3 regions of the Cobetia sp. MB87 genome follow, and region 1 is predicted to be linked to each of the others. Evidence: predicted binding sites of a transcription regulator. Region 1 holds the regulator's gene; each other region holds the start of a gene.
The links. Region 1 encodes LexA, which represses DNA repair genes until DNA is damaged. Its sites were predicted from a motif close to TACTGTNTANNTANACAGTA; they were not measured.

Region 1 (10,196 bases):
TGCCGCCAGGCGCAGCAGCGCCTTGACGTCAGGGTCGTGCGGCATCGGCGCGAACGGGTCCCACAGGAAGACCAGCAGGTCCAGATTACCTTCGGCGATGCGCGCGCCGATCTGCTGATCACCGCCCAGCGGGCCACTCAGCAGGCCCTCGACCTCGAGGCCCAGCTCCTTGCTGATACGGCGGGCAGTCGTGCCCGTGCCCAGCAGCTGGTGGCGGGACAGCTCATCGCGCCAGCGATTGGCCCACGCCAGCATTTCATCCTTCTTGCCATCGTGCGCCACCAGCGCAATGCGCTTGCGTGCTGGCAAGGTGCGCCGTGCCTGGCGCTTGGGTCGTTGTTCGCTCATTCCCTGACCTCCTGAGGATGGGGCAATGTCGCTGACCCTCCGCCCCGAAAGGCCCGGGGCGGAGGATCAGCGAGGCCGATCAGTCGATGGTGCTGCCGACAGTCACGATCTTCATGGTGTTGGTGCCGCCATGTGCGTTCATCTGGTCACCACGAGTCAGGATCACCAGGTCACCGCGAGTCGCGATGCCGCGGGCTTCCAGCTCCGCGATGGCGCGACGATTGATTTCCGCCGCCGGCAATTCGCTGGAATCGAAGGGCAGTGACACCACACCGCGGTAGAGCGCCATGCGACGCTGGGTCTTCTGGTCCTGCGCCAGGCCGACGATGGGCAGACCGGAGCGGATGCGCGAGGCGATCAGCGGGGTATAGCCGGATTCCGTCATGCAGACGATGGCCACGACACCGGTCAGGTGGTTGGCGGCATACATCGCGGACAGCGCGATGGTCTCGTCGGTCTTGCTGAAGCCTTCGTGGATGCGGTGCTGGGATTCCTGCGCGGCACGTTCACGTTCGGCGCCCAGGCAGACGCGATCCATGGTCTCGATGGTCTCGACCGGGAAGTCGCCGGCGGCGGTCTCGGCCGACAGCATCACGGCGTCGGTGCCGTCGAGCACGGCATTGGCGACGTCGAAGACTTCGGCGCGGGTTGGCAGCGGCGCGCTGATCATGGATTCCATCATCTGGGTGGCCGTGATGACCACGCGGTTGAGGCTGCGCGCGCGGCGGATCATGCGCTTCTGCACGCCGATCAGCTGGGCATCGCCAATCTCGACGCCCAGGTCACCACGCGCCACCATCACGCCTTCACTGGCGAGAATGATGCCGTCCAGCACGGCGTCGTCGGCCACGGCTTCGGCTCGCTCGACCTTGGCGATCAGGCCGATGTCACGACCTTCCTCGCCCAGCAGCTCACGTGCCAGCTGCATGTCGGCGCCGCTGCGCGGGAAGGACACGGCCAGATAGTCGACACCGATATCGATGGCGGTCTTCAGGTCTGCCTTGTCCTTGTCGGTCAGGGCTTCGGCAGACAGACCGCCGCCCTGCTTGTTGATGCCCTTGTTGTTGGACAGCTTGCCGCCGACCTTGACAGTGGTGTGGATCTCGTTGCCCTTGAGCTCATTGACTTCAAGCACCACGCGGCCATCGTCGAGCAGCAGCACGTCGCCCGCGACCACGTCATCGGCCAGTTCCTGGTAGTCACAGCCGACGCGCTCGACGGTGCCTTCATCACGGCCCAGGCCGATATCGAGGATGAACGGCTGGCCTTCGCTCAGCTTGACGGCGGTATCCTTGAAGCGCGCGATGCGGATCTTCGGGCCCTGCAGGTCACCCAGCACCGCGACGCTGCGGCCCTGGGCGGCAGCGGCCTGTCGTACGGCCTCGGCGCGCATGCGGTGATCTTCGGGGCTACCGTGGGAGAAGTTGAGGCGTACCACATCGACTCCGGCACGAATCATCGCGTCGAGCACACCCGGCTTGTCACTGGCAGGGCCGAGAGTGGCGACAATCTTGGTGCGGCGGATCGGGCCGTTGAACGCGTGCGGCATGAAAGCATACTCCTTGAACACTGGCGTGATGGACTGGCTGAAAACGCAAACCAGGTTGTTGTCATTTTACTACATTGAAGGCTGAAAGGGAGCCTGTCGAGTATCGTCGGCTGTCGTTGTCCATTCTCGTGATCACGATCGGGACTGCAAGGGGGGACGTGAAGTCTGCCGCGCGATTGTTGCGAATACGTTGTCGCGGGTACGCGGACGTGGACTCTCGCTTGAGGGTTTGCCGCGCTACGCCATGCGGGGGCGGCCGGCCATTTCGACGCCTGACAGCCAGGCGTCGCATGCCCTCTGTGTCGGCGTCGGGGTGATCGCCCCATCACGCCAATGTTCGCTGGCTGGCTTTCACAGGCAGCCATTTCACTGCTACCTATATAGTGGCAATAGCCTGCTGAGCGACATTTCCGCTCATCGAGCCGGCGCAGACCGTGTACCGGCCCCGTTGACCGCTGCCATGCGCTGATGACCTATGCTCAAGTCCGGCTCGGAGGCCGGATTGCCACGACCCCATGCATGACGGCTGTCGATGTCATCTGACGCAAGCCGCACGCTGGCATGGCATGTCTCGGGGCTGTCGCAGAGGCGTCATCTTGAGCCGCCTTGACGAGGTGCCAGTCTCAACATTGCTGGTCAGCGCTGAAATGCTGGGGTAGGGTAGGCGCATTTTTCGGCTGGGACAAAACCCAGCGCGACGAGTCATTCGCCGGCGCAATCAGTGCCGGCCAGGAGATGCGAGCAACCATGGGCAAGTCACTGGTGATCGTCGAGTCGCCCGCCAAGGCCAAGACCATCAACAAGTATCTCGGCAACGACTTCGTGGTGAAGTCGAGTGTCGGGCACATCCGCGACCTGCCGACCAGCGGTAGCGGCAAGCAGGCCACCGACCCCAAGGAACGTGCCCGTCAGGCGGCGGAGACCCGCAAGATGTCGCCCGAGGTCAAGGCGGCTCACAAGGCGCAGAAGGCCAAGACCCAGTTGATTCGCCGCATGGGGGTCGACCCGGAGAATGGCTGGGAGGCGCATTACGAGATCCTGCCCGGCAAGGAAAAGGTCGTTTCCGAGCTGACGCGCCTGGCCGAGAAAGCCGACACCATCTATCTCGCGACGGATCTGGACCGCGAAGGTGAGGCGATTGCCTGGCACCTGCGCGAGACCATCGGTGGCGACGATTCGCGTTACAAGCGTGTGGTCTTCAACGAGATCACCAAGAAGGCGATCACGGCGGCCTTCGATGAGCCGGGCGAGCTGAAGATGGATCGCGTGCATGCCCAGCAGGCACGCCGCTATCTGGATCGCGTCGTCGGCTTCATGGTCTCGCCGCTGCTGTGGGCCAAGGTCGCTCGTGGCCTGTCCGCCGGTCGTGTGCAGTCGGTTGCCGTGCGTCTGATCGTCGAGCGTGAGCGCGAGATCCGCGCCTTCATCCCCGAAGAGTTCTGGGATGTCCACGCTGAGCTGGCCGCCGCCAGTGGTGAAGCGATCCGTTTCGAGCTGGCGCGTCAGGATGGCAAGGCCTTCCGTCCGACCAGCGAGAAAGAGACGATGGATCGCATCGCGGCGCTGCGCACGGCCAAGCTCGCGATCACCAATCGTGAAGACAAGCCGACGCGCTCCAAGCCGAACGCGCCGTTCATCACCTCGACCCTGCAGCAGGCGGCCAGTGGTCGTCTCGGCTTCTCGGTCAAGAAGACCATGATGATGGCCCAGCGTCTCTACGAGGCGGGTTACATCACCTACATGCGTACCGACTCGACCAATCTGTCGGCGGACGCGGTCGCCACGGCGCGTGACTTCATCAGCGAAGAATACGGCAGCAACTACCTGCCGGAAGCGGCCAACGTCTACTCCAGCAAGGAGGGCGCCCAGGAAGCGCACGAAGCGATTCGTCCTTCCGAAGTGTCGCGCCGCGCCACCGATCTCGCCGGTATGGAGCGTGACGCCGAGCGTCTGTATGAGCTGATCTGGCGTCAGTTCGTGGCCTGTCAGATGCTGCCGGCTGAATACCTGTCCTCCACGCTGACCATCGAAGTGGATGGCTACGAGCTGCGTGCCAAGGGCCGTGTGCTCAAGTTCGACGGCTACACGCGTGTCATGAAGCCGATGGGCAAGAAGGAAGAGGACCAGTCGCTGCCGGATCTTGCCATCGGCGAGAAGCTGGACCTTGTCGAGCTGCAGCCGCTTCAGCACTTCACCAAGCCCACGGCGCGATACACCGAGGCCAGCCTGGTCAAGGAGCTGGAGAAGCGCGGTATCGGTCGTCCGTCCACCTATGCCGCCATCATCTCCACCATCCAGGACCGTGGCTACGTGGCGCTGGAAAACCGTCGCTTCTATGCCGAGAAGCTGGGCGACATCGTCACCGATCGCCTCAGCGAGTCCTTCAAGGACCTGATGGACTTCGGCTTCACGGCGCGCATGGAAGACTATCTCGATGAAGTGGCCAACGGCGGGCGCAACTGGCGCGAGCTGCTGGACACCTTCTACGCCGAGTTCAAGGCCGAGCTGGATCATGCCCAGTCCGAAGAGGGCATGCGTCCGAATCAGCCGGTGCCGACCGATATCGCCTGCCCGACCTGTGGGCGTGAGATGCAGATCCGTACCGCCTCCACCGGGGTCTTCCTGGGTTGTTCCGGCTACAACCTGCCGCCCAAGGAGCGCTGCAAGACCACCATCGATCTGCTGCCGGGTGATGAGGCCGTGGCGGCCGATGCCGGTGAAGATGCCGAGACGGATGCGCTGCGAGCCAAGCGCCGCTGCCCGATCTGCGCCACCGCGATGGACAGCTACCTGATCGATGAGCAGCGCAAGCTGCACGTCTGCGGCAATAGCCCGGACTGTGTCGGTCACGAGGTCGAGGAAGGGCAGTTCCGCATCAAGGGTTACGATGGCCCGGTGATCGAGTGCGACAAGTGCGGCTCCGACATGCAGCTCAAGACCGGGCGTTTCGGCAAGTACTTCGGCTGCACCAACGAGAATTGCAAGAACACCCGCAAGCTGCTCAAGTCCGGTGAGGTAGCGCCGCCGAAGATGGACCCGATTCCGATGCCGGAACTTGCCTGCGTCAAGGTCGAGGACCACTACGTACTGCGCGATGGCGCCAGTGGCCTGTTCCTGGCGGCCAGTCAGTTCCCGAAGAATCGCGAGACGCGTCCGCCGCTGGTCAAGGAGCTCAAGGCGCATGCCGACGAGCTACCGGAGAAGTATCACTTCATTCTTGATGCCCCGGATCAGGACCCGGACGGACGTCCGGCGCAGATTCGCTTCTCGCGCAAGGTCAAGGCTCAATACGTCATGACCGATGAGGAAGGCAAGGCGACCGGTTGGAAGGCGACCTATGACAACGGCCGCTGGGTCGTCGAGGACAAGCGCAAGGGAGCCAAGAGCTGATGAGCCAGCGTGCCCGTACCAATCAGCTGCTGTATCAGGCCGAGTTGCTGCTGGCCCAGTCAGCAGCCTCTGGCGACGATGAGCATGCCGTGGCACGACGCATGGCCGGTGAGGAGGGCGCGCTCGCCCTACTGGAGCTTGCGCTGGCGTCATTGCTGGAAGAGTGTGCCGTGACGGCGCGCTGGCCGCAGGGTGGCTGGCGTGAGCGCCTGACCACCCCGCCGACGCCCATTGCCGAGGTCGAACAGCTGCGCAGCCTGCTGGAGCGTCCCGACAGCTGGTTGTCTGAGCTGGTCGCGGATGTGACCCGCCTGCATGAAGAGGGCGGTGCCGCTCGCCGCGAGGAATCGCGCTCGCGTGGTGATGGCCTGATCATCGCGGCAGCCTCGAACGCCTCGCTGGCCGAGCGTCTCAGTGCCGCCATCACGGCATTCAAGGCGCTGCTGCCGCAGCTGCGCGAGTCGAGTGTCGAGTGGTAGGTTCAGGCGTTGATCTGGTGCTGCACGCTGGTGATGACTGGCGTATGGCTATCGGGTGACGTTTCGCCTTCACGGGTGCTAGACTGATCGCATTGTGGCAAGCCCTGCATTCTCCGGTACGACCATGGCTCTGGCTGTGGTCGTACTTTTTTCTGCGTCGCTGATGGCAGCGCGGTGCCGGGCTTGCCAGCCGTCGCGCTGACGATTACAACGACGCCGGTATCTCGCGAGATGCCGTGCAGGAGGAATGACGTGTCCGATCCCGCCGTACTTGAAATTGTGCAAATGGAAGATGGTGAAGTGATTCTGCGCGCCGCGGAAAGCGAAGGTGAGCCGCTGCTCAGCATTCGCATTTCGGACGAGGCCGCTGATCTGCTGCGTGACAATCGTTTCGAGGTCGCGCGTGAGATGATCGACCACGCCATCACCCGGACTCGCCTCTGGGATGGCGAAGAAGACGAGGACGAGCAGTCAGAAGGCATCGTGCACTGATTCATCGCTCATGCTTCGCGCACAAAAAAACCCGCCTCGAGGCGGGTTTTTTTGTGCGATGCGTGCGGCTTTTCTGCTGGGCAAAGCGCTGCTGGTCAAGGCCTCAGTGCAGGCCACCATCGCGGATGACGCCCACCCCGAGACCCTCGATCTCCAGACTGTCCGTGCGCAGGTCGACCTTGATCGGCGAGAAGTCCTCGTTTTCGGCTTCCAGCCATACGTAGTGCCCGTCACGGCGGAAGCGCTTGACGGTGACTTCATCCCCCAGGCGGGCCACCACGATCTGGCCATCACGCACGCTGGTGGTGCGGTGTACGGCCAGCAGGTCGCCTTCCAGAATCCCCACATCCTTCATCGACACGCCGCGCACACGCAGCAGGTAGTCGGCAGCCGGCGAGAAGTAGTCACTCGGCAGCGGACAGTGGCGGTCGATATGCTCGCTGGCAAGAATCGGGCTGCCGGCGGCCACTTCCCCGATCACCGGCAGGCCATCGTTGGCGCTGTCGTCGACGTCAGCCAGCGACGGCACGCGAATGCCGCGTGAGGTGCCCGGCACCATCTCGATGGCGCCCTTGCGCTTGAGGGCGCGCAGATGCTCTTCGGCGGCATTCGGCGAGCGAAAGCCCAGCGCCTGGGCGATTTCGGCCCGCGTCGGCGGGTAGCCAGAGGACTTGATGGTCTTGATGATGAAGTCGAAGACATCCTGCTGGCGCGGAGTAAGCGGCTGGGTCATGGCATTGCCTTTGGCCTGGGCGGCATCTTGAGCTGACGGCACGGGGTGTGCATCCATACAACTGTCATTGTATCCAGTCATGGCGGTCATGCAAGGCATCGTGGCTTGCGTGGTGGCCTCAAAGGGCAGGTAGTCGTCGAGAGATCGCTGTCTGGTGACCTTGCTTGCCCGATGTCAAAGGCTCTGCTGATGAGGTCAGGCGGGCTGTCTGGGAGAGGCGGACATGGCGAGTCCTTGGATCGCCACGGTCAGCGTTCAGCGAATATCAGCCTTGGCTAAACCTCTGGCGTTTGAAACGCGAGAGAATTGTCAGTCATGGCATGGCGCGCTAGAATCAAAGTGTTTCAAACGAATGTTCGTCGATGGCGGTGTCCGGTCGAGCCATGATCAAACATGCCGTGCTCGAGCGGGCCGTGCTCGAGCGGGCCGTGTTCGAACATGCCTTGATCGTACGCGGCCTTGCCGTGAACCAGCACCACCTCATGAGAGAGTCGCCGTGCGGGGCTTGTGCCGTGACCTACGACTCCAGTCCTTTTCTACCTGACAAGGGTTCCGCCCATGGCCCAGACCGATACCGTTACCCGCATCCTCGATACTGCCGAGGTGCTGTTCGCCGAGCGCGGCTTCGCCGAGACCTCATTGCGCAACATCACCAGCAAGGCCAAGGTCAATCTGGCGGCGGTGAACTACCACTTCGGCTCCAAGAAATCGCTGATCCAGGCGGTCTTCGCGCGCTATCTCGATCCGTTCAGTGAGCGTTTCCACGCGGCACTCGACAGCGTCGAGCAGCAATACGCCGGGCGTCAGGTGCCGCTGGAGGTCCTGCTGGAGGTGATGGCGCGCACCGTGCTGGAGGTGCCGGCCGAGCGCAACAGCCTGCGTACCTTCATGCGCCTGCTTGGGCTGGCCTATACCCAGGGGCAGGGCCACATGCGGCGCTATATCCGCGAGCATTACGGCACGGTCTTCAGCCGCTTCGCCGAGCTTCTGAAGCTGGCGACGCCTGATCTGCCGGACAACGAGCGCTTCTGGCGCCTGCACTTCATGCTCGGCAGCGTGATCTTCACCTTCTCGGGCCTGGATGCACTGCGCGATATCGAGGAGGCCGAATACGGCCATCACACCACGGTGCGTGAGCTGATTCAGCACATGCGGCCGGTGGTGGTCGCGGCGATGGCAGCGCCGTTGCCGGCCTCGCTCGGGGATGGTGAGGCGGTCACCCAGGCGGCCAGCTGATGGCCTGCTGGGTCGCGGTGGATCTCTCACGCCAGAGCCTCGAGATACGCAATGACGCGCCGAGTGGCAGTAGTGATGCGCCGCCCCCCGCGGCCGGCCCTGACGCGCTGGTGCACGCCTGCGCGATCTCCAGCGGCCTCAACGGTATCGGCGAGCTCGACGGCAGCGGTTGCACGCCAACCGGCTGGCATGTGATTCGTGCCGCCATCGGGGCGGGCAATCCGCGTGGCGCCGTCTATCGCGGACGGCGCTTCACGGGTGAGGTGTTCACGCCTGAGCTTGCCGCCGAGCATCCTGAGCGTGACTGGATACTGACGCGCATTCTGTGGCTCAGCGGCCGCGAGCCCGGCCTCAATCGCGGTCGCAATGCCCGCGGCGAGCGGGTCGATAGTCTGCGCCGTTACATCTATTTTCATGGCACGCCCAGCACGGAGCCCATGGGCGTCGCGGCATCCCACGGCTGCATTCGCTTGCGTGATGACGACCTGCTGCGACTCTTTGCCGAGGCTGTGCCCGGCACACCGGTGCTGCTGCATGTCTGAAGGCGTTGGTGTCCGAGTCTGATACCCTCCATGAGCCGTCACCGAAATCCGTGTGGCAGTCCCTTGCCGGGGTGCAGCTGGTCGCGACTGTTCGATAGGGGTTCAGTCGGCTAGAATTGCGCCTTTCCTCGCGCTGGCAGCCTGATTCATCACGTTTCTTCCAGGCTGCCAAGCCCCGTAAAAGACATGAAGTCCTGACGGTCGTGATTCCTCTCTTCACGGGACATCACTGCCGCAGGCCATGGACAGGAAGGATGACATGACACAGCCACTGGGCTCCGTAATGGTCGATGTTGCGGGGCTGACCCTCGCCCGCGACGAACGTGAACTGCTGGCACGCCCTGCCGTCGGGGGCGTCATCCTGTTTGCGCGCAACTGCGCTTCTCCCGAGCAGGTGCTGGAGCTGAGCCGCGAGATTCGCAGCGTGAATCCCCACCTGCTGATCGCCATCGATCAGGAGGGCGGGCGCGTCCAGCGTCTGCGCGAGGGCGTGACACGCCTGCCATCGATGCGCAGCCTGGCACAGTGCTGTCTCGGGCGTGACTGTGATGGTTGCGGCGAAGACGCCCAGGCCGCAGGCCTGGGTCTGGCACGCGATGCCGGCTGGCTGCTGGGCATGGAAATGGCAGCCATCGGCTGTGATATCACCTTTGCGCCGGTGCTGGATATCGATGTGGCGGGCTCGACCATCATTGGTGATCGCAGCTTCGGCGCCACGCCGGAAGACGTCATCGCGGTGGGCGGCGCCTTCATCGATGGGCTGCAGGAGGCGGGCATGTCCGCCGTCGGCAAGCATTACCCGGGGCATGGTGGCATTTCGGCCGATACCCATCTGGAGCGCGTGGTCGACCCGCGTCCGTTCCGCGAGCTGCGCGAACATGATCTCAAGCCCTTCGCGGCCCTCGCCGAGCGTCTGGGCGGCGTGATGCCGGCGCATGTGATCTATCCGGATTTCGATGCACGTCCCGCGGGCTTCTCGCCCAGCTGGTTGGGCCTGCTGCGCGAAGAGTTCGGCTTCAAGGGCGCCATCTTCTCCGATGATCTGGGCATGGCGGCGGCAGTCGCGGAAGGTGGCCCGGCAGAGCGTGCGCGCCTGGCGCTGGACGCCGGCTGTGACATGGCGCTGGTCTGCAATGACCCGGCCGCCGCGCGCGAAGTGCTCGACAGCCTCGATGACGATGAGCAGCGCCATCGAGGCAAGCGCCAGGCGCGGTTGCGCTATGCGCGGGCTCGCCCGACGCTGGATGGCCTGGTGGGGCTGGCACGCTGGCGGCGCACCCACGCGCGGCTCGAATCGATGGCGGCCAGCCAGGCATCACAGCAGGTTGCCATGCCCTCGGGCACGTTTGGCAGCGCCGAGGCGTCTGACACGTCGTCGGCCTCTGAGTCCGGTAGCGCGCAATAATCAGGCACGCGGTGTCTTTTTC
Region 2 (10,196 bases), on a different contig from region 1:
AAAGTATGCAATCTTTCCGATCAATGCAATAGCCAGCTAAAAAACAGTACTCACTGCCCAGGCACTTCATTATCTCCTGTCACAACTGAAGACAGATCTGACAAAAGCGTCTCTGCAACAACAAGAAGAAGTCTTTACCACGTCCTGACATCAGGCTTGAGGGCCCGCCATCACTAGGTCTCCAATATTCACGAGATATGCACAATTCATGACAACACCCCATCAGGAAGTATTATGCAACCACTTTTCCGTTGGTGTTTCGGCGTCAGATTGCAGACTTTCGGGGTAGAGCTGTGATTGCCTGCGCACCTCGAAAAGCATGCACCTGAACGAACAACAGAAGTCCATACTAAAGCAGGTGGTGAACTAATAGTGGTGCAAAATGCAACACTTTCTCCAGAAAGCGTCACTTCAAAAACACAGTCAACCTGATAGAATGGTCAAGGTTGACAAAGATTGAGCTGTCATCACGCCACTCCACTCTCCCGCCACTCGCAGAGATACTCCATGCCATTCTCCCAGATGCCGACCCGCGATACGGACTCACTTTCTCTCTGGCACCCTTATACCCAGATGCAAGACATGCCAGCACCACTGGAGGTGGTCGGTGGCACGGGAGCCCGCATGGCACTGGCGGGAGGTGAGACACTGCTGGATGCGACGTGTTCCTGGTGGTGCATGATCCATGGCTACGGACACCCGCGCCTCGTCGCGGCCATTCAGCAGCAAGCGGCAGAACTCTGCCATGTGATGCTGGGCGGCATTCGCCATCGACCGGCCAAGGAGCTTGCCGATGCGCTGGTGCGCGTCACCCCCGAGGGCCTGAATCATGTCTTCTTCTCGGATAGCGGCTCGGTGGGCATGGAAGTCGCCATGAAAATGGCAGTGCAATATCAGCAACAGCGCAAAGACCGCGATGACACGCGCGGACGGACGCGCATGCTGTCATTGATGAAGGCCTATCACGGCGATACGGCGGGCTGCATGGCAGTGTGTGACCCTGAAGAAGGCATGCATTCCTTGTTCACCGATTTCCTGCCCAGACATCATTTCGCACCGGCGCCGACTGCCGGTTTCAGTGCGAGTCGTGACGAGGTAGCAGACGATATCAGCGCATTGCGCGCCTGCCTGGAAACACACCAGCATGAGATAGCAGCATTGTTGATGGAGCCTCTCTTGCAGGCGGCAGGTGGCCTCAACATGTATTCGCCCTACTATCTTGAGGCGGCACGCGAGTTATGTGATGAGTTCGGAATCGTATTGATCTTCGATGAAGTCGCGACCGGCTTCGGTCGGACCGGCAAGATGTTTGCCTGTGAACACGCCAATGTCTCTCCCGACATCATGGTGCTCTCCAAGGGACTGACGGGGGGATATCTGGGACATGCCGCCACCCTGGCCCAGAGTCATATCTTCCATGCATTTGATGGCGAGGATGCGAATAGCGCCTTCATGCACGGCCCGACCTTCATGGGCAATCCGCTGGCCTGTCGGGTAGCACTGGAAAGTCTCGCGGTATTCGAGGAAGAGAATTATCTGGGCAAGATTGCCGAGCTCAATCAATTGTTGCGCGACACCCTGCTGAACTTCTCCCATCCCGCCATTCGCGATGTACGCGTATTGGGTGCCACGGCGGTGATAGAAGTACACGATGCCAGCAGTCTGGCAGGCGCTCAAGCCCATGCCCGTGAACTGGGTGTCTGGTTACGTCCCTTCGGTTGCTGGCTCTATACCATGCCGGCCTATATCACCTCGCCGCAGGACTTGCGCCAGATCACCCATGCGATGACCAGCTACTTCGAGACCCTGGAACACTGATGTACTGCTTGCACTGATACACAACACGACTGCCCCTGGCGATGTTCATCAAAGGCGATTGCCATCAGAGGCAAGCGCCATCAGGGGCAGTCACTCTCGAGCGCCACCAGTCTCGAGAGCCGTCACCATCAGAGTCATTCACCCCACAGACTGGCTTCGAGTGCCTGATACTCCTCTGGCGAGAGCTGGCCGCCCTTGACCAGTTTCTTCAGGAAGTGACGATAGCGACGCGCGACCTTGCGCCGTGCCAGCCAGGCGACGCTGGTCGCCAGCGGAATGAAGTCAGGGTTCGAGATACCGTCGATCAGCCACAATCTGGGCGGCTGGTCGTCGCTGAACTGGACCACGATATTGCGATCATTGAGATCAGACGGAATCAACCAGCGTTTCTCGAGATAGCGATAGAGATTGGCCAGCTCGCTCACCAGCACCTCGGCGCTCAGGCGCTCGGGAGTCTCGAGATGCACCTCGCGCAACCGCCGTGACGTGGAGCCGTCACTGTCGAGAATCAGATCGAAGACCAGCCCGAGCCCCTCGGCGGTGGCGACACTGCCATGGTAGGCAGGCACATAGGACCAGTCGCGCATGCCACGTCTGACCAGGCCCTCGAAATAGCGTTGCTCGCGTTCATTCTGGCGGCTGCCCTTGTCAGGGTAACGCGGGACCTTGATGCAGCGATGGGGGTCGTTCGGGTCCTGATAGACACGCCGATCATTTCCCATGCCGATGACGCGGGCATTTTCCAGCTCCAGCATGCGCACTCCTGTTGAATAACGCCTGCGACTGCAGCCGCCGGGCAGCGTGGCATTCTACAAAAAGCCGTCATTGCACGCCAACTTGTGCCATCTGGCAGCGCCCACGTTCATCGGCCATTCAGCTTGCGCTGCCCTTCTGGTATGATTACGCGCCGTTTTTGGCCGGTTTCAGGATGAAACTGCCAGCAGCACGTCATGCGAGGTATTGCCCGGGATCGGGTGGCCGCGCAGCTCTCTCGCCAGACCCTATCCCCGAAGCTACCTCAAGAGGAACTCGCATGAATGCGGTAATTCTGGCCGTCCTGGTCATGGTCGGCCTGTCGTTGGCTCGCGTCTCGGTCGTCTTCGCGCTGGTCGCCGGCGCGCTGGTCGGCGGTCTGTTCAGCGGCCTGTCCCTGACTGATACGCTCGGCGCCTTCAATGACGGTGTCGGCGGCGGCGCCAAGGTCGCGCTGGCCTACGCCACCCTCGGTGCCTTCGCCGTCGCCCTGTCTCGCTCCGGTTTGCCGGACCTGCTCGCCGCACGCCTGATCGGCCTGCTCAATGGCGAAAGCACACCGCGCCGCCAGACGGCCATCAAGTACGGCCTGCTGGGCAGCGTGACCCTGGTCGCAATTTCCTCCCAGAACCTGATTCCGGTCCACATCGCCTTCATCCCGATCCTGATTCCGCCGCTGCTGGTCGCCATGAACCGCCTGCGCCTGGATCGTCGCGCCGTGGCCTGTGCACTGACCTTCGGCCTGACCGCGCCCTACATGCTGCTGCCGGTCGGTTTCGGCTCCATCTTCCTCAACGACATCCTGCTGGCCAACATCAATGATGCCGGCCAGTCGCTCGGTCTGGACGTGACCCGTGGCATGGTGCCGATGGCGATGGCGATTCCGGTCGGCGGCATGTTCCTCGGCCTGCTGACGGCGCTGTTCGTCTCCTACCGCAAGCCGCGTGACTACGCGACCCGCGAGATCAAGTCCAGCAACGTGCCGCACCACACGCCCATGCACACGCCGTCCAAGAGCGGCCTGATCATGGCAGGCGTCGCCATCATCGCCGCCCTCGGCATTCAGCTGTATTCCGGCTCCATGATTCTCGGCGGCCTGGTCGGCTTCGCCATCCTCTCGCTGGGTGGCCTGTTCAAGTGGAACGAAGCGGATGACCTCTTCACCTCCGGCATGCGCATGATGGCACTGATCGGCTTCATCATGATCTCGGCGGCTGGTTTCGCTTCCGTGATGAAGGCCACCGGCGACATCCAGACCCTGGTCGACGCCTCCTTCCATATCATCGGTGACAACAAGCCGCTGGCCGCGCTGGTCATGCTGATGGTCGGCCTGTTCATCACTCTGGGCATCGGCTCCAGCTTCTCGACCATTCCGATCATTGCCGCCATCTACGTGCCGCTGGCGCTGCAATTCGGCTTCTCGCCGCTGGCCACCGTCGCGCTGATCGGCACCGCCGCCGCGCTGGGAGATGCCGGCTCACCGGCTTCTGATTCGACCCTCGGCCCGACTTCCGGCCTGAATGTCGATCAGCAGCATGACCACATCTGGGACAGCGTGGTGCCGACCTTCATTCACTACAACATCCCGCTGATCGTATTCGGCTGGGTGGCCGCGATGACGCTGTAATCCACTGACCGACACCACTCGGCCACAGGTGAGATGCCAGACATGACAACGCCCGGCAGCGAGGACCTTCCTCACTGTCGGGCGTTTTCGTTATTGAGCCTGCTCAGGCCCAATGAATGGGCACAGCTACTGGACAGCCATCCAGTCTTTTAGCATGATGCGCGCATGCGCAAGATCCTCCACGCCGACTGCGATTGCTTCTATGCCGCCGTCGAGATGCTCCGCCATCCCGAGTGGCGCGACGTGCCCATCGCCATCGGCGGCCGCACCGAGCAACGCGGTGTCATCGCCACCTGCAACTATCCCGCGCGTGCCTTCGGCGTACGCTCGGCGATGTCGACTGCCCGCGCGCTGCGCCTTTGCCCACAGCTGATTCTGGTGCCACCGGACTTCGAGCGCTACCGCGCCGTCTCCGCCGAGATCCAGGCACTCTTCCATGAACTGACGCCCCTGGTGGAGCCCCTCTCGCTGGATGAAGCCTATCTGGATGTCAGCGCCGTGACTGACTTTCAGGGCAGCGCCACCTGGATGGCGCGCTGGCTGAAGGAGGAGGCGCTCAAGCGCACCGGCATCACGCTCTCCCTTGGCGTGGCCGCCAACAAGTTTCTGGCCAAGATCGCCAGTGACTGGGAAAAGCCCGACGGCCTGACGGTGATCACACCCGAGACCAGCGACGCCTTCATCCGCCAGCTGCCCGTCGGCAAGCTGCACGGGGTCGGCCCGGCGACGCTGGCGCGCCTGACACGCCTGGGCATCACCACCTGCGAGGACATGCGTGGCACGCCGTTGACGACACTGGCCGAACACTTCGGCAAGTTCGGCACCCGCCTGCACGAACTGGCGCACGGCATCGATGAGCGACCAGTACGTGTCGAACGCGAGCGCAAGTCGATCAGTGTCGAACACACCTTCGATCACGACCTGCCTGACCTGCCGGCTTGTCTCGAGCGCCTGCCTGCCCTGCTCGAACGCCTGACCAGCCGTCACGCCCGCCATGACCAGCCGGTGCTGGCCAAGCAGTTCGTCAAGATCCGCTTCAACAACTTCGAGAGCACCACGCTGGAAAGCCTGCTCCCCGCCTCGACCACCACGCTGCCAAGCGCCAACAGCTTCGCCCTTTTGATGGAGCAAGCCTGGCAACGCGGCTACCGCCCTGTCCGCCTGCTGGGTGTCGGCGTGCGCCTCAAGGCCCGCGAGGACGCCCAGCAGCTGGGATTGTTCTAGCTCGCACCAGTCGCTCCCCCCATCCGAAAACAACAAAGCCGGCACCTGAAACAGGTACCGGCTTCTTCGTCATGACCTCAGGTCGATGACAGACTCATGCGTTGAGCAAGCGAAGCTCAGGCGAAGACGATGGTCTTGTTGCCGTGGATCAGCACGCGATCCTGCAGGTGCCAACGCAGCCCGCGTGCCAGCACCTTCTGCTCGACATCACGGCCGATGCGCACCAGTTCCTCGGCGGTATGGCAGTGAGTGACGCGATGGATGTCCTGCTCGATGATCGGGCCGGCATCCAGCTCTTCGGTCACGTAATGGCAGGTCGCCCCGATCAGCTTGACCCCACGTCCGAAGGCCTGGTGATACGGCTTGGCGCCCACGAAGGAAGGCAGGAAGCTGTGGTGGATATTGATCAGGCGACCGGCATAGCGCTCACACAGGCTTGGTGGAATGATCTGCATGTAGCGCGCCAGCACGATGCAATCGGCCCGGGATTCTTCCACCAGACGCTCGACCTCGGCAAAGGCCGGAGCCTTGTCATTCTTGTCGACCGGCACGTGATGGAACGGAATGCCGTGCCATTCCACCAGCGATCGCATGTCATCGTGGTTGGAAATGACGCAGGGGATCTCGCAATCCAGATCACCGGACTGCCAGCGATGCAGCAGGTCCACCAGACAATGGGAGTCCTTGGAGACCATCAATACGACACGCTTCTTGGCAGCGGTGTCATGCACGCGCCACTGCATGCCGAACTCTTCGCCGATCGGGGCGAAGCGCTTGCCGAGCTCATCGGCACTCAGGCCGATGGTTTCGGGGTTGATCTCATAGCGCATGAAGAAACGACCGGCGCCAAGATCAGAATGCTGATTGGCTTCGGTGATCCACCCGCCCTGCTCGGCGATGAAAGTGGAAACTCGGGCGACAATTCCGACCTGGTCAGGGCAGGACACCACCAGGCGATAGGCGTGAGACATCGTAAGTTCAACCATTGTGATAGCGGGAATGATGTTCAGCCGGCGAAGCGCCGGCCTGCGCGAGGAATCATGACACCGCCCGTAAGCAGCCCCTCGGCAAAGGTGGGCTATTGTAGCTGATCACGCGGCCTGAAACAGTGCTGGGCCCCGATTCTGTCCATATGGTCAATACGACATTGCGATCAGCGGCCATCACGCCAGCCCACCTCAAGGCGTCACGCGGACGGCTGGACCGCCACCGAATCAGCTCGACCGGACAACAGCGCCATTTGTGGCGCTTCGCGGGATTCCCGTATAGTTGAGCCACATTTTATAGATGGCATGACATCCATGTTGAAACCCCGCGTTCAAGTCCGTCAGAGACAACGTCCGCCGCTGCACCTGCTACCGCTGGGTGGCTGCGGCGAGATCGGCATGAATCTGACGCTGTATGGTTATCAGGATCACTGGATTGCCGTGGATTGCGGCATGATGATTCGTCAGGACCTGCCAGAAGGTCCGTTGCAGGTACCCGATATCGAGTCCCTGGCAAGTCTGGGCATCAGCCCACAGATGCTGGTGATCACCCATGGCCACGAAGACCACATCGGCGCAGTCGCCTGGCTGTGGCCCAAATGGCGCTGCCCGATCATCGCAACGCCGTTGGCGGCTGGCTTGCTGCGCGCCAAGTTTGCCGAGCGCGAGCTGGAAACCTCCAGCCTGCAGATCATCGAGGTGGATGAAGGCTTCGAATCCGGCCCCTTCGCGCTGCGATTGTTGCCGCTGACCCACTCCATTCCGGAAAGCTGCTCGTTGCTGATCGTCACGCCGGAATACCGCGTGATGCATACCGGCGACTGGAAGCTCGACCCGGAGCCGTTGATCGGCGAGCCCACTGATCCGGAGCGCTATCAGGCATTGGCACCGGTCGATCTGGTCGTCGGCGACTCCACCAATGCGCCGCTGGCGGGTCATTCGCGCAGCGAAGGCGAGGTGGCACGCGCACTGGAGAAGACGCTGGCCGGCTGTCGCGGACGCGTCGTCGTGACCTGCTTTGCCAGCAACCTGGCCCGCATCCTGGCGCTGGGGCGCGCCGCCGCACGCAATGGTCGCCGCATCACGCTGCTGGGTCGCTCCATGGAGCGCATGGTGCGCGTCGCCCGCGGTCTCGGCTATCTGGAAGACTTCCCGCCGCTGGTACCGGTGAAGGATCTGGGCTATCTGCCCCCGGAAGAGGTCATGGTGATCGCCACCGGCAGTCAGGGCGAGCCGCGCGCCGCGCTGTCACGCCTGGCCAATTCCCGCCATCCGGACTTCGAGCTGGCTGCCGGCGACACCGTGATCTTCTCTTCCAAGGCGATTCCCGGCAATGAGCTCGCCATCGGCAAGCTGCACAACGCGCTGACACGCCTTGGCGTCGGCATCATGGAAGAGAAGCAGTTCCCGGACCTGCACGCCTCCGGGCATCCGGCGCAGGAAGAACTGCGCACCTTCTATGGCTGGCTGAAACCGGTACGTCTGCTGCCGGTGCATGGCGAATATCGCCACCAGCTGGCTCATACCCAGGTGGCACAGTCCCTGGGCATCGAGGCACCGCTGATTCCCGTCAATGGTGACGTGATTCGCCTCGATGCTCAGGGGCTGTCGGTGGAGAAACGCCTGACACTGCACGAGCGCATCATCGAGCATGACAAGGTGCGTCCGCTGGATTCCATGGACCGCCGTGCCCGCGCGCGTCTCGGCCGGCATGGCAGCGTCTCGCTGGCATTGCCCGTCACGCTGCAGGAGGCAGGCTGGGTTCGCATTGGCCGCTTGATGCTGGATATCAGCGGTACCTCAAGCCTGGATGAAGACAGCTTCGCCGAGTGGCTGGATGACACCCTGGCAGGCCTGGATGCCAGCAATGAACGTGAACTCAAGCAGCAACTCGATGGTCGCATCAATCGCTGGCTGCGCAACCATCTGCGCCATGAGCCGGTGTTATTCCTGCATATCATGGCCATGAATCAGGAGTGAGTGTCGCGCCATCACCGAAGTGATGGCCACCTTGAGCTCACTGCCCTGCACAAAGCGGTGCATGAAAAAGCCCGCCCGGGAAATACCGGGCGGGCTTTTCTGCTGCTGGGAGGCGCTCAGGGACTGGTGATGGCGACATTGCCATCTTGCCGACTGGCAATCTCGATCTCAAGCGCTTCAGCCACCTCCATGGCGTCAGGCCGAAGGTCTCAAACGGACTTGTTCTTCGGCGGACGGCCACGACGCTTGGGCTGATCACTGACCAGATCATCCACGGAAAGGCCAGCTTCGATCATCGCATCACGAATCTCGGCAAGCTTGCGCTCCTTGGCAATTTCTTCTTCGCGGCGCTGCTCATCTTCTTCGGCTTTCTGCTCGATCACCTCATTGATGACCTCGGAGAGCTTGTGCAGTTGTTCCATGGACAGCTGACGCGCTGCTGCACGAGCAACATTCTTGTTACGAGCGATCTTTTCGAGAGAATCGGCTGTCATTTCGCTACCTCCACCATATGCACTGAGCTGGAATCCCTGCGAGTCATCGCATTGGATGTGATAATGCAGCAAAGTATAAGCGCTAAATATGAACTAACAAGCCTTGTCAAAAGCAAGGCAGTGTTTCCATAGGATAGACCAACAAAAACCCCGCTTGATAGCGGGGTTCTTGTGAGCGCCTGTGAGTTATCCAGGATGGCTCGATCACCATGAGCGCCCTGACTGATGACGAAAAAGGACTCAGCCTCCCGTCATGTTCATGAAGCGAACGATCTGGACATCGCCATCCGTCGTGAAGTGATGACGTTCGGGCTTGAGGTGCATGGCATCGATGATCGCGGCCTTGAGTGGCTCGATGTCACCCGGGTGACGACGCATGATGTCACGCAGATCTAGCGAGTGCTCATTGCCAAGACACAGCAACAGCCGCCCTTCCACCGTGACGCGAACACGGTTGCAGGTCGAGCAGAAGTTATGACTGTGCGGTGAGATGAATCCCACCCGTGATTCGCTGTCCGCCATGCGGAAATAGCGCGCCGGCCCCAGGCTGTCTTCCAGCGTCGGAATCAGCGGATAACGCGTCTCGATGCGCGCCTGGACATCATCACTGGAGCAGAAGGTCTCCTCACGACCGTGATCCGAGACCTGACCCAGCGGCATCTCTTCGATGAAGCTGATGTCCAGCCCTTCCTCGCGCGCAAATTCGACCAGCGACACCACTTCGTGATCATTGCGCCCTTTCAGCACTACCGCATTGAGCTTGATGCGGAAACCTTCCTCGCGCGCAGCACGGATGCCGGCGATCACCTTGTCCAGGTCGCCGGTACGCGTCAGCGCCTTGAAGCGCTCCGGGTCCAGAGAATCAAGGCTGATATTCAGCCGTGACATGCCGGCGGCCTTCAGCTGCGCGGCGTGCTTGGCAAGCCCAGCGCCGTTGGTGGTCATCGAGAAGTCCTTGAGCCCCTCGAGCGCGCCGATTTCATCGACCAGCTTGCCGATATCACGCCGCACCAGCGGCTCCCCGCCGGTCAGGCGAATCTTCTCGACTCCCAATTCCACGAAGGCACGCGCCAGCAACGCGATCTCTTCGAGGCTCAAGACCTCGTCACGCGGCAGAAAGGTCATCTCTTCGCTCATGCAATAGACGCAGCGAAAGTCACAGCGGTCCGTCACTGACAGGCGAACATAGCGGATGCGACGACCGAAGTCATCGACCAGGGTTTCCATCATGACTCTCCCGAAAACTTGGGTGTTGCCAGCGCTGATTGTCGCTCTTCGCGGCTGGCCTCGGCCAATGAGTCATCAGCCTTCTGT
Region 3 (10,196 bases), on a different contig from region 1:
GCGGCAATCGACCGGGACAAGTCGACCACCCTGATGCATGAAGCTCGAATTATGCGCTATGCATGCTCCGACGGCCAATGCCATACCTTCATCACACCCGATAGACACGTTGAATGAAAGCGCCCGATGCACAGACTGACATTCCGAAGAATGACAGAAAATACATCGGGCGCTATCGACTTCAGGTGCCGCACGTCAGCCAGACCAATGTCCCCAGCCTGGGCACCGACGCTTCACGACTTGAGCAAGTCATTGATTGTCGGTGTCTTTACGACTTCCTTGCTGCATGCTCCGTGGTGGTACTCAGGCAGTCTCGTCACTGATCGCTTCTGCATCCAGCCCGAAAGCGGTATGCAGGGAGCGAACCGCCAGCTCCATGAATTTCTCGTCGATCAGGACGGAAATCTTGATCTCTGAAGTGGAGACCATGCGGATATTGATGCCTTCTTCCGCCAGGACGCGGAACATCTTGGAGGCGACACCGGCGTGAGAACGCATGCCGACACCGACCAGCGAGACCTTGGCGATGTTGTCATCACCGCGCATCTCACCACCACCGACGGACGGAATCACCGTCTCGGTCAGGATGCGCTGGGTCGCCTTGAAGTCGGTCTTGGCGACGGTGAAGGAGAAGTCAGTGGTATTGCCGTCCGGAGAGACGTTCTGGACGATCATGTCGATTTCGATGTTGGAATCGGCGATCGGGCCCAGAATCTTGGAAGCGACACCCGGGATATCCGGCGTGTTGAGCAGAGTCAGCTTGGCTTCGTTGACATTGAAGGCGATGCCGGAGATCAGCGGTTCTTCCATGTTGTCTTCTTCCTCAGCGACGATCAGGGTACCCGGGCCATCCTCGAAGGAAGACAGCACACGCAGGGGAACATTGTACTTGCCGGCGAATTCCACCGAACGGATCTGCAGGATCTTGGAGCCCAGGCTCGCCATTTCCAGCATTTCCTCGACGGTCACCGTTTCCAGACGACGTGCCTTGGAGCACACGCGCGGGTCAGTGGTATAGACACCATCGACATCGGTGTAGATCTGGCACTCATCCGCCTTCAGTGCGGCAGCCAGGGCGACACCGGTAGTGTCAGAGCCACCACGACCCAGCGTCGTGATGTTGCCCTCTTCATCGACACCCTGGAAGCCTGCCACCACGACCACCTTGCCATCGTCGAGGTCTTCACGCAGGTCATCGGTATCGATGTGCTGGATACGCGCCTTGGTGTGCGCGCTATCGGTGCGGATGCCCACCTGCGCCCCTGTGTAGGAGGTCGCGTCGACGCCGATCTTCTGCAGCGCCATGGCCAGCAGGGAAATGGTGACCTGCTCGCCGGTGGAGACCAGCATGTCCATCTCGCGCGGTGTCGGGTCATCATTGATCTCGCTGGCGAGACCGATCAGTCGGTTGGTCTCGCCACTCATGGCAGAGACGACCACGACAATCTGATGGCCCTCATCGCGGAATCGCTTGACCTTCTCGGCGACGGCCTTGATCCGCTCCACCGAGCCGACCGAAGTGCCTCCGAACTTCTGAACGTATAGCGCCATGTGCGTTTCCGTTATCCGTGTCCGTTTGCGTTGTCCCCACATGAAGCTCATGTGAGCCCAAAAAGAGGCCGGGTCTCCTCAAGAGGAGCCCGGCCTTCATCTTGTACTGTCAGCCCAGCTGGGCGTCTACCCATGATGGCACACCGGCCAGTGCGCCCGGAAGCGAAGCGGCGTCACTGCCACCGGCCTGGGCCATGTCAGCACGACCACCACCCTTGCCGCCGACCTGCTCAGCCACGTGGCGCACCAGATCCCCCGCCTTGACGCGCGAGGTCAGGTCGTCGGTGACACCGGCGATCAGGCTGACCTTGTCACCGTCCGCGACGCCGAGCACCAGAATGCCGGAGCCGAGTTTGGACTTGAGGTCATCCATCAGGCCGCGCAGCTCCTTGCCGGAGACGCCTTCGACCTGCTTGGCCAGCACCTTGATGCCCTGGACATTCGCGATGTCACTGAGCATGTCGCTGGCCGAAGCGGACGCCAGCTTGGCCTTGAGGCGCTCAAGCTCCTTCTCGAGGCCGCGATTGCGCTCCAGCAGGCTGCTGACGCGCTCCTCGACCTGCTCCGGCTTGGCCTTGAGGCGCTCACCGAGGCGAGCAAGAGTCGCTTCCTGCGCGAGCAGGAAGTCACGCGCGGCGCGACCGGTGATGGCCTCGATACGACGCACGCCGGACGCGATGCCTGTCTCGGCGAGAATATGCATCTGGCCGATGTCGCCGCTGCGCTTGACGTGAGTCCCGCCGCACAGCTCGATGGAGAAGGCATCCTGACCGATGGTCAGCACGCGAACTTCCTCACCATACTTGGCATCGAAGAGGGCCGCTGCGCCGCGCGCCTTGGCCTCATCGAGACTCATGAACTCGATGGTGGTCTCGGCGTTGGCCAGGATCTGCGCGTTGACGATGCGCTCGACTTCGGACAGCTGCTCGGCCGTCATCGCCTCAAAGTGGCTGAAGTCGAAGCGCAGACGCTCGGCCGTGACCAGCGAGCCCTTCTGCTGAACGTGCTCGCCCAGCACCAGTCGCAGCGCTTCGTGCAGCAGGTGCGTGGCTGAGTGGTTGCGCACGGAAGCCGCACGCAGCTCGGCATCGACCTGCGGACGCACCTTGTCACCGACCTTGAGAGCGCCCTCGATCAGCACACCGTGGTGCAGATGATGGCCGGTCTGCTTCTGGGTATCGCTGACCTGGAAGCGGCCGCCATCCAGATGCAGATAACCGGTGTCGCCGGCCTGACCGCCTGACTCGCCGTAGAACGGGGTGGTATCAAGCACCACGATGCCCTTGGTGTCTACCTCGAGCTGCTCGACGGCATTGCCTTCGGCGTCGAACAGCGAGGTGACGGTGGCTTCCCCTTCCAGCTGGTCGTAACCGGTGAAGACGGTCTCGCCCTCCAGCACCAGATTGGCGGAGTAGTCGCCGCCGAAGTTGCTGGCGGCACGGGCGCGATCACGCTGTGCTTCCAGGGCCGCCTGGAAGCCTGCCTCATCGAGGATCAGCTCGCGCTCACGGCAGATGTCAGCGGTCAGGTCATACGGGAAGCCGTAGGTGTCGTAGAGCTTGAAGATGGTCTCGCCGTCGAGGGTATTGCCCTCGAGACCAGCGATGGCTTCTTCCAGAAGCTTCATGCCATGTTCCAGCGTACGCGCGAACTGCTCTTCTTCCTTGAGCAGCACACGCTCGATCTGCTCGCGGGCAGCGCGCAGTTCCGGATAGGCATCGCCCATCTCGCTGTCGAGAGCCGCGACCAGCTTGTAGAAGAAGCTGCCACGCGCGCCCAGCTTGTGACCATGACGCACGGCGCGACGGATGATGCGACGCAGCACGTAGCCACGGCCTTCGTTGGACGGCAGCACGCCATCGGCGATCAGGAAGGCGCACGAGCGGATGTGGTCAGCCACTACACGCAGTGACGGCGTGGCGATGTTGTCGTGACCGATGATCTCGGCCGCGGCGGCCAACAGATTCTGGAACAGGTCGATCTCGTAGTTGGAGTGCACGCCCTGCATCACGGCCGCGACACGCTCCAGACCCATGCCGGTATCGATGGACGGCTTGGGCAGCGGGTGCAGCGTGCCCTCGGCGTCACGGTCGAACTGCATGAAGACCAGGTTCCAGATCTCGATGTAGCGATCGCCATCTTCGTCCGGGCTGCCCGGCGGGCCACCGGCGACATCTTCGCCGTGGTCATAGAAGATCTCGGAGGACGGACCACACGGACCGGTGTCGCCCATCTGCCAGAAGTTGTCCTCGTCGAGACGCGAGAAGCGGTTCTGATCGATGCCGACCTCGTTGAACCAGATGTCACGGGCTTCGTCATCGCTGACGTGCACGGTGACCCACAGCTTCTCCTTCGGCAGGCCGAGTTCTTCGGTCAGAAACTTCCAGGCGAACTGGATGGCTTCGCGCTTGAAGTAGTCGCCGAAGCTGAAGTTGCCCAGCATCTCGAAGAAGGTGTGGTGGCGGGCGGTATAGCCGACGTTGTCCAGGTCATTGTGCTTGCCACCGGCGCGCACGCAGCGCTGCGCGGAGGTCGCACGGCTGTAGCCACGCGGATCACGGCCCAGGAAGACATCCTTGAAGGGCACCATGCCGGCGTTGGTGAACAGCAGGGTCGGGTCGTTGTTCGGCACCAGGGAGCTGGTGGGAACGATGGTATGGCCCTGCTTCTCGAAATAGGTCAGGAAGGCGTTTCTGATTTCTGCGCTTTTCATAGAGGTTCCGTAGCGATGTGCGTAAAGACGCTCCGGGGGTCTTCTGCATGACTTCCGCATGGTTTCTGCATGTTCATCCATGTGGGTATGCATGGAGGTGCAATGAAAAGCATGAAAGAAGGCGCCTGCCCCGTGCCGTCGCAAGACGACCTAGTATAACGCCTGTTCGCGCAAGCTAAAGGGGGGGAAATGTCTTGAAGCGCCGGTTTGCGCGTCATGAGAGCCAAACAGCCACCCGCTAGCCTTATTCCCCCTCATCACTCCAGGCGGACTCCATGGCATAGCGCAGCTGCTCATAGTCGAAGCCGCGCTGGAGCAGAAAGCGTTCGCGCCGTGCGCGCTCCTTGTGCCCCTCGCCGGGGCCGGAGAAGCGCCTGGCCAGCGTCTCGCGCGCCAGTTCGAAGAAATCCACCGCATCGACATGACCGAAGGCATCCGGCGTCGGGTCACTGGCGGCACGCATCACGGCATTGAGCGTCTCGCTATCGATACCACGCTGGCGCAGCTCCTGCTGGATACGCCTCGGTCCCTGTCCGCGCAGGACGCGCGTCCGCAGGAAGCTGGCGGCAAAGCGCTCATCGGATTGCAGGCCCTCCTCGACCATGCGCTCCAGCACCTCCTCGATCAGCAGCTCGACCTCATCGCGACTCAAGGCCGCCTGTGCACCCTCCTCGCCCGCGGCTTGCCGCTCTGCTAACTCGTCATCGCTGACCGCCCGCAGGTAGTCGCGCTCCTTGAGATAGTCGTGCAGCTCGCGGCGACTATGTTCGCGGCGTGCCAGACGCGCGATGGCATCATTGCGTGCACGCCGTTTCGGCGTCATCGCGCCTGAGTCGAGCGGTTGATACTCAGGCCCACTCATTTCAGCGCTGTCATCGTGCATGGTCATGCTCCCGGAGTTGAGCAGAAGGACATCGATGGACGTGAACGCAAGGCGCCCGCCTCCGAGTCATCGGGGCGGGCGCCTTGGGGTCATCTCACCGAGCCGGAAACGATACGGTGCGATGACGCCAGCCTGGCGGCTGGCGCTCTTGCTCTTTCTTCGGGACGAGCCTCAATCGAGATCGATATCCAGGTCGTCTTCACTCTCGGCGGCCGCGGTCTCTTTCGGCTCTTCCTTGGCTTCCGGTGCTGCCAGCAACTGGGCACGGATCTGGGCTTCAATCTCCTCCATGATGGCGGGATTGTCTTCCAGGTACTGGGCGGAGTTGGCCTTGCCCTGACCGATCTTGCTGCCCTGATAGCTGTACCAGGCGCCTGACTTGCCGACCAGTCCACACTGCACGCCCAGGTCGATCACCTCACCGGCGTGATAGATGCCCTTGCCGTAGAGAATCTGGAACTCGGCCTGACGGAACGGCGGCGCGACCTTGTTCTTGACGACCTTGACGCGGGTCTCGTTACCGGTGACTTCATCACCGGACTTCACGGAACCGGTACGACGGATATCCAGACGTACACTGGAGTAGAACTTCAGTGCGTTACCGCCAGTCGTGGTTTCGGGGCTGCCGAACATCACGCCGATCTTCATGCGGATCTGGTTGATGAACACCACCATGCAGTTGGCGTTCTTGATGTGACCGGTCACCTTGCGCAGTGCCTGGGACATCAGACGCGCCTGCAGGCCGACGTGTGAGTCGCCCATCTCGCCTTCGATCTCGGCACGCGGCGTCAGTGCTGCCACGGAGTCGACGATGATGACGTCAACGCCGCCGGAGCGTACCAGCATGTCGACGATCTCGAGCGCCTGCTCACCGGTGTCCGGCTGGGAGACCAGCATCTCGTCCAGATTGACGCCCAGCTTCTCGGCGTAGGACGGATCCAGCGCGTGCTCGGCATCGATGAAGGCACAGACCTTGCCCTGCTTCTGCGCCTGGGCGATGACCGAGAGGGTCAGTGTCGTCTTGCCCGAGGATTCCGGACCGTAGATCTCGACCACGCGTCCGAAGGGCAGGCCGCCGATGCCGAGTGCGATATCCAGCCCCAGAGAACCGGTGGAAACCGACGGGATGGCCACACGCGGGGCATCGCCCATGCGCATGACGGCGCCCTTGCCGAACTGGCGCTCGATCTGGGACAGCGCCGCGTTCAGCGCCTTGGTACGATTGTCGTCCTTTGCCATGTGGCCTCCTGTCGAACGGCGGAGCCACACGGGCTGCCACCTGGAATAGAGAATTCTGTCACTGAGAGCTGAGCAGACACCGTCAGACTAGCGGCTGAGGTGTCGTGGCAAAACCCTGTATACATGGACAGTATAATGCCGCAAGTTGCGTCACTCTGCCAGTCCGGTGATGCGCTTTTTCAGGCAGCACCCTCAACGCGGGGCTTGCATCGGGCTCACGAGTCTTCGGTACCGATCTGCAAGGCCTCCACGCGCTCGATCAAGCCCTGCAGCGCCTCCCGCACGGCGGCGTCGCGCACGGCCTGCCGGTCGCCGGAAAAGTGACAGCAGCGTGCCTGCTGGCGCGCCTCGCTCCCCCACGCCAGCCACACGGTGCCGACGGGCTTCTCGTCACTTCCCCCGCCGGGGCCGGCCACACCGCTGATCGCCACCCCCAGCTCAGCGCCACTTTCGCGACAGGCACCGCGCACCATCTCGCAGACGACCGCCTCGGAGACGGCACCGAAGGTTTCAAGCGATGCCTCACTGACTCCCAGCAGGCGCTGCTTGGTGGCATTGGAATAGGTCACGTAGCCCGCATCGAAATAGCGGGAGCTGCCGGCAATCGCCGTGATCGCGGCACTCACCCCGCCTCCGGTGCACGACTCGGCGGTGGTGACGCGCACGCCGCGCGCGACCGCCAATGCCTGCAACTGCTCAGCCAGGGTATTCGCGCACGCAGCCTCAGGGGCCGTACCGGTCAATTGACTCACGAACTTTCTCCTTGTGGAGGTCATCGGGTGAAAAGGGCAGCGAGCATGAGACATCACAGGCATTGGAGCCGGCCGCGCCAGTCCGTAGAATATCGCGCATCCCGCATGCCGTGCTCTCGCATGTGTGCTTTTTCCCATTGCAGTGCAGTCAAGGAAGTCCATGGCCATGGCCAAGAACAGCGCGCCCCAGATGACGCCGATGATGACGCAGTACATGAAGATCAAACGCGAGCACCCCGGCGTGCTGCTGTTCTATCGCATGGGCGACTTCTATGAACTGTTTCATGAGGACGCCAAGCGCGCAGCACAACTGCTCGATATCACCTTGACGGCGCGCGGCAGCTCCGGTGGCTCACCGATCCCCATGGCAGGGGTGCCCTACCACAGCGCCGAAGGCTATCTGGCACGCCTGGTCAAGATGGGCGAATCGGTGGCCATCTGCGAGCAGATCGGTGACCCGGCGACCAGCAAGGGGCCCGTCGAGCGCAAGGTCGTGCGTATCGTCACCCCGGGAACGCTGCATGATGAGGCGCTGCTGGATGCCAGCCGCGACAACCTGCTGGTGGCGCTGCACCGTGACGGCGAGACCTGGGGCCTGGCCGCTCTCGAACTCTCCTCCGGTCGCTTCAGCGTGCTCGAGGTCAATGGTGATGATGAGCTGCTGGCCGAGATCCAGCGCCTTTCGCCTGCAGAGGTCATGGTCGGTGAAAGCCGTACTCTCCCCGCCAGCCTGTCCTCGCGCCCGGGCCTGACCCGCCAGAGCGATTGGCACTTCGATCACGAAACTGCCTTGCGTCTGCTGTGCGATCAATTCGGCGTCCAGGACCTCAACGGCTTCGGTTGCAGCCACCTGACGCGCGCCGTCACGGCAGCCGGTGCTCTGCTCGACTATGCTCGCGACACCCAGCGCACCGGCCTGCCCCACGTGACCGCGCTGGCCGTCGAGAGCCGCGATGACTCGGTGGTGATCGATGCCGCCAGCCGTCGCAACCTCGAGATCGATACCAACCTGGGCGGCACCAGCGACAACACGCTGGCCAGCGTGCTGGACGTCACCGCGACCGCGATGGGCTCGCGCCTGCTCAAGCGCTGGCTCAACCGCCCGCTGCGCGATCAACTCCAGATCGGCCAGCGCCAGGCGGCGGTGCAACGTCTGCTGGATGGCGACTATCCCTTCGAGCTGCAAGGCCTGCTCAAGCGCATCGGCGATGTGGAACGCATACTCGCCCGTGTCGCACTGCGCAGCGCACGCCCTCGTGACATGGCACGCCTGCGCGATGGCCTCAACACCCTGCCCGAGCTGCGCGCCGTACTCGCCAGCGTCGAGAAAGGCAGCGCCATCGATGACCTGCGCGATGCCATCCGCCTGTTCCCGGCACTTTCCGCGATGCTCAGCGAGGCGCTGGTCGAGAATCCGCCGGTAGTGCTGCGCGATGGTGGTGTGATCGCCGATGGCTACGACGATGAGCTGGACGAGTATCGCGGCCTGTCCGAGAACGCCGGCCAGTACCTGGTCGCACTCGAGACCCGCGAGCGCGAGCGCACCGGCCTGAGCAACCTCAAGGTCGGCTACAACCGCGTGCATGGCTACTTCATCGAGCTGCCGCGCTCGCAATCGGCCGAGGCCCCGCCGGAATACATCCGTCGCCAGACACTCAAGAATGCCGAGCGCTTCATCATCCCCGAGCTCAAGGAATTCGAGGACAAGGCGCTGTCCGCCAAGTCCAAGTCACTGGCGCGCGAGAAGCTGCTGTATGAGCACCTGCTGGATGACCTGAATACCGAACTGGATGGCCTGCAGCAGACGGCCCGTGCGCTGGCGTCACTGGATGTGCTGACCGCCTTCGCCGATCGCGCCGCTGCTCTTGATTTCGTGCGCCCAGAACTCAGCGAGACCCCGGGCATCGATATCGAAGGCGGACGCCACCCGGTGGTCGAACATGTCAGCGATCATCCCTTCGTGCCCAACGATGTGCGCTTCGATGATACGCGGCGCATGCTGGTGATCACCGGCCCCAACATGGGCGGTAAGTCCACCTACATGCGCCAGACGGCACTGATTGCCCTGCTCGCGCATACTGGCAGCTTCGTGCCGGCGTCCCGCGCATCCATCGGCCCGCTGGATCGCATCTTCACGCGCATCGGCTCCTCGGATGACCTGGCCGGCGGCCGCTCGACCTTCATGGTCGAGATGACCGAGACCGCCAGCATCCTGCACAACGCCACTGACGAGAGCCTGGTGTTGATGGATGAGATCGGCCGTGGCACCTCGACCTTCGATGGTCTGTCACTGGCATGGGCCAGCGCCGAGCATCTGGCGCGCACGCGTGCCTTCACCCTGTTCGCGACCCATTACTTCGAGATGACGGCGCTGCCCGAGCATGCCGATGCCGTCGCCAACGTGCACCTGACGGCCGCAGAACATGGCGATGGCATCGTCTTCATGCACCGCGTCGAGGAAGGCCCTGCCAGCCAGAGCTATGGCCTGCAGGTGGCCCAGCTGGCCGGTGTCCCGCAGAGCGTCATCCTGCGGGCACGCGAGAAGCTGACCAGTCTGGAGCAGCAGGAAGTCGATCGTCCGCAGGTGGCGCGCGAGGATGCGCTGGGGCAGCCGGTACCGCAACAGAATGACCTGTTCGCGGCACCGCCGCATCCGGTCGTCGAAGCCCTCAATGGCCTGGACCCGGATGATCTGAGCCCCAAGCGAGCGCTGGAGCTGATCTACGAATGGCACCGTCAGCGCTGAGCGCCGTCACACCGAGCCAGCGTTGACGCGCCTGGCTCGAGAATGAGTGGCAAGGCCCGAGAATGAGCGGCAAGACTCGACAGCAACCTTCGGGCATAGCACCATTCCAAAACGATCCGCCCCTGCTGATTGCGGGGGCGGCAGAGCGCCACTAGAATAACGCCTTATAACATCTGCGCCGCTTATAACCTGAAGACCATGATGTCGCCGAGACGACACATGGTGGGCGCCTGGACCACGACCTACGAGAGAGACGCCAATCCGCGTCAGGAGACCTGCATGGCATTCATCGTCACCGAGAACTGCATTCGC

Region 2: a site for LexA is predicted at 4,326-4,345, ahead of dinB (DNA polymerase IV). Genes of this name have one in related genera too.
Region 3: a site for LexA is predicted at 6,500-6,519, ahead of recA (recombinase RecA). Genes of this name have one in related genera too.

Annotation. Positions count from the first base shown of each region.
Region 1 covers NZ_VFBC01000007.1:303,585-313,780, forward strand. Annotated here, with positions in the region: gene CDPAHKCJ_RS07395 (methylglyoxal synthase) at 1-348, opposite strand, end outside; gene pyk (pyruvate kinase) at 428-1,897, opposite strand; gene topA (type I DNA topoisomerase) at 2,645-5,287, shown strand; gene CDPAHKCJ_RS07410 (DUF6586 family protein) at 5,287-5,766, shown strand; gene CDPAHKCJ_RS07415 (hypothetical protein) at 6,019-6,258, shown strand; gene lexA (transcriptional repressor LexA) at 6,362-6,991, opposite strand; gene CDPAHKCJ_RS07425 (TetR/AcrR family transcriptional regulator) at 7,550-8,227, shown strand; gene CDPAHKCJ_RS07430 (L,D-transpeptidase) at 8,227-8,769, shown strand; gene nagZ (beta-N-acetylhexosaminidase) at 9,029-10,174, shown strand.
Region 2 covers NZ_VFBC01000003.1:201,383-211,578, forward strand. Annotated here, with positions in the region: gene bioA (adenosylmethionine--8-amino-7-oxononanoate transaminase) at 523-1,818, shown strand; gene CDPAHKCJ_RS02425 (YrbL family protein) at 1,953-2,573, opposite strand; gene CDPAHKCJ_RS02430 (Na+/H+ antiporter family protein) at 2,852-4,198, shown strand; gene dinB (DNA polymerase IV) at 4,364-5,422, shown strand; gene purU (formyltetrahydrofolate deformylase) at 5,539-6,393, opposite strand; gene CDPAHKCJ_RS02445 (ribonuclease J) at 6,808-8,388, shown strand; gene CDPAHKCJ_RS02450 (hypothetical protein) at 8,598-8,882, opposite strand; gene moaA (GTP 3',8-cyclase MoaA) at 9,123-10,112, opposite strand.
Region 3 covers NZ_VFBC01000004.1:78,266-88,461, reverse strand. Annotated here, with positions in the region: gene CDPAHKCJ_RS02975 (aspartate kinase) at 304-1,551, opposite strand; gene alaS (alanine--tRNA ligase) at 1,661-4,264, opposite strand; gene CDPAHKCJ_RS02965 (regulatory protein RecX) at 4,509-5,147, opposite strand; gene recA (recombinase RecA) at 5,319-6,386, opposite strand; gene CDPAHKCJ_RS02955 (CinA family protein) at 6,602-7,090, opposite strand; gene mutS (DNA mismatch repair protein MutS) at 7,305-9,884, shown strand; gene fdxA (ferredoxin FdxA) at 10,164-10,196, shown strand, end outside.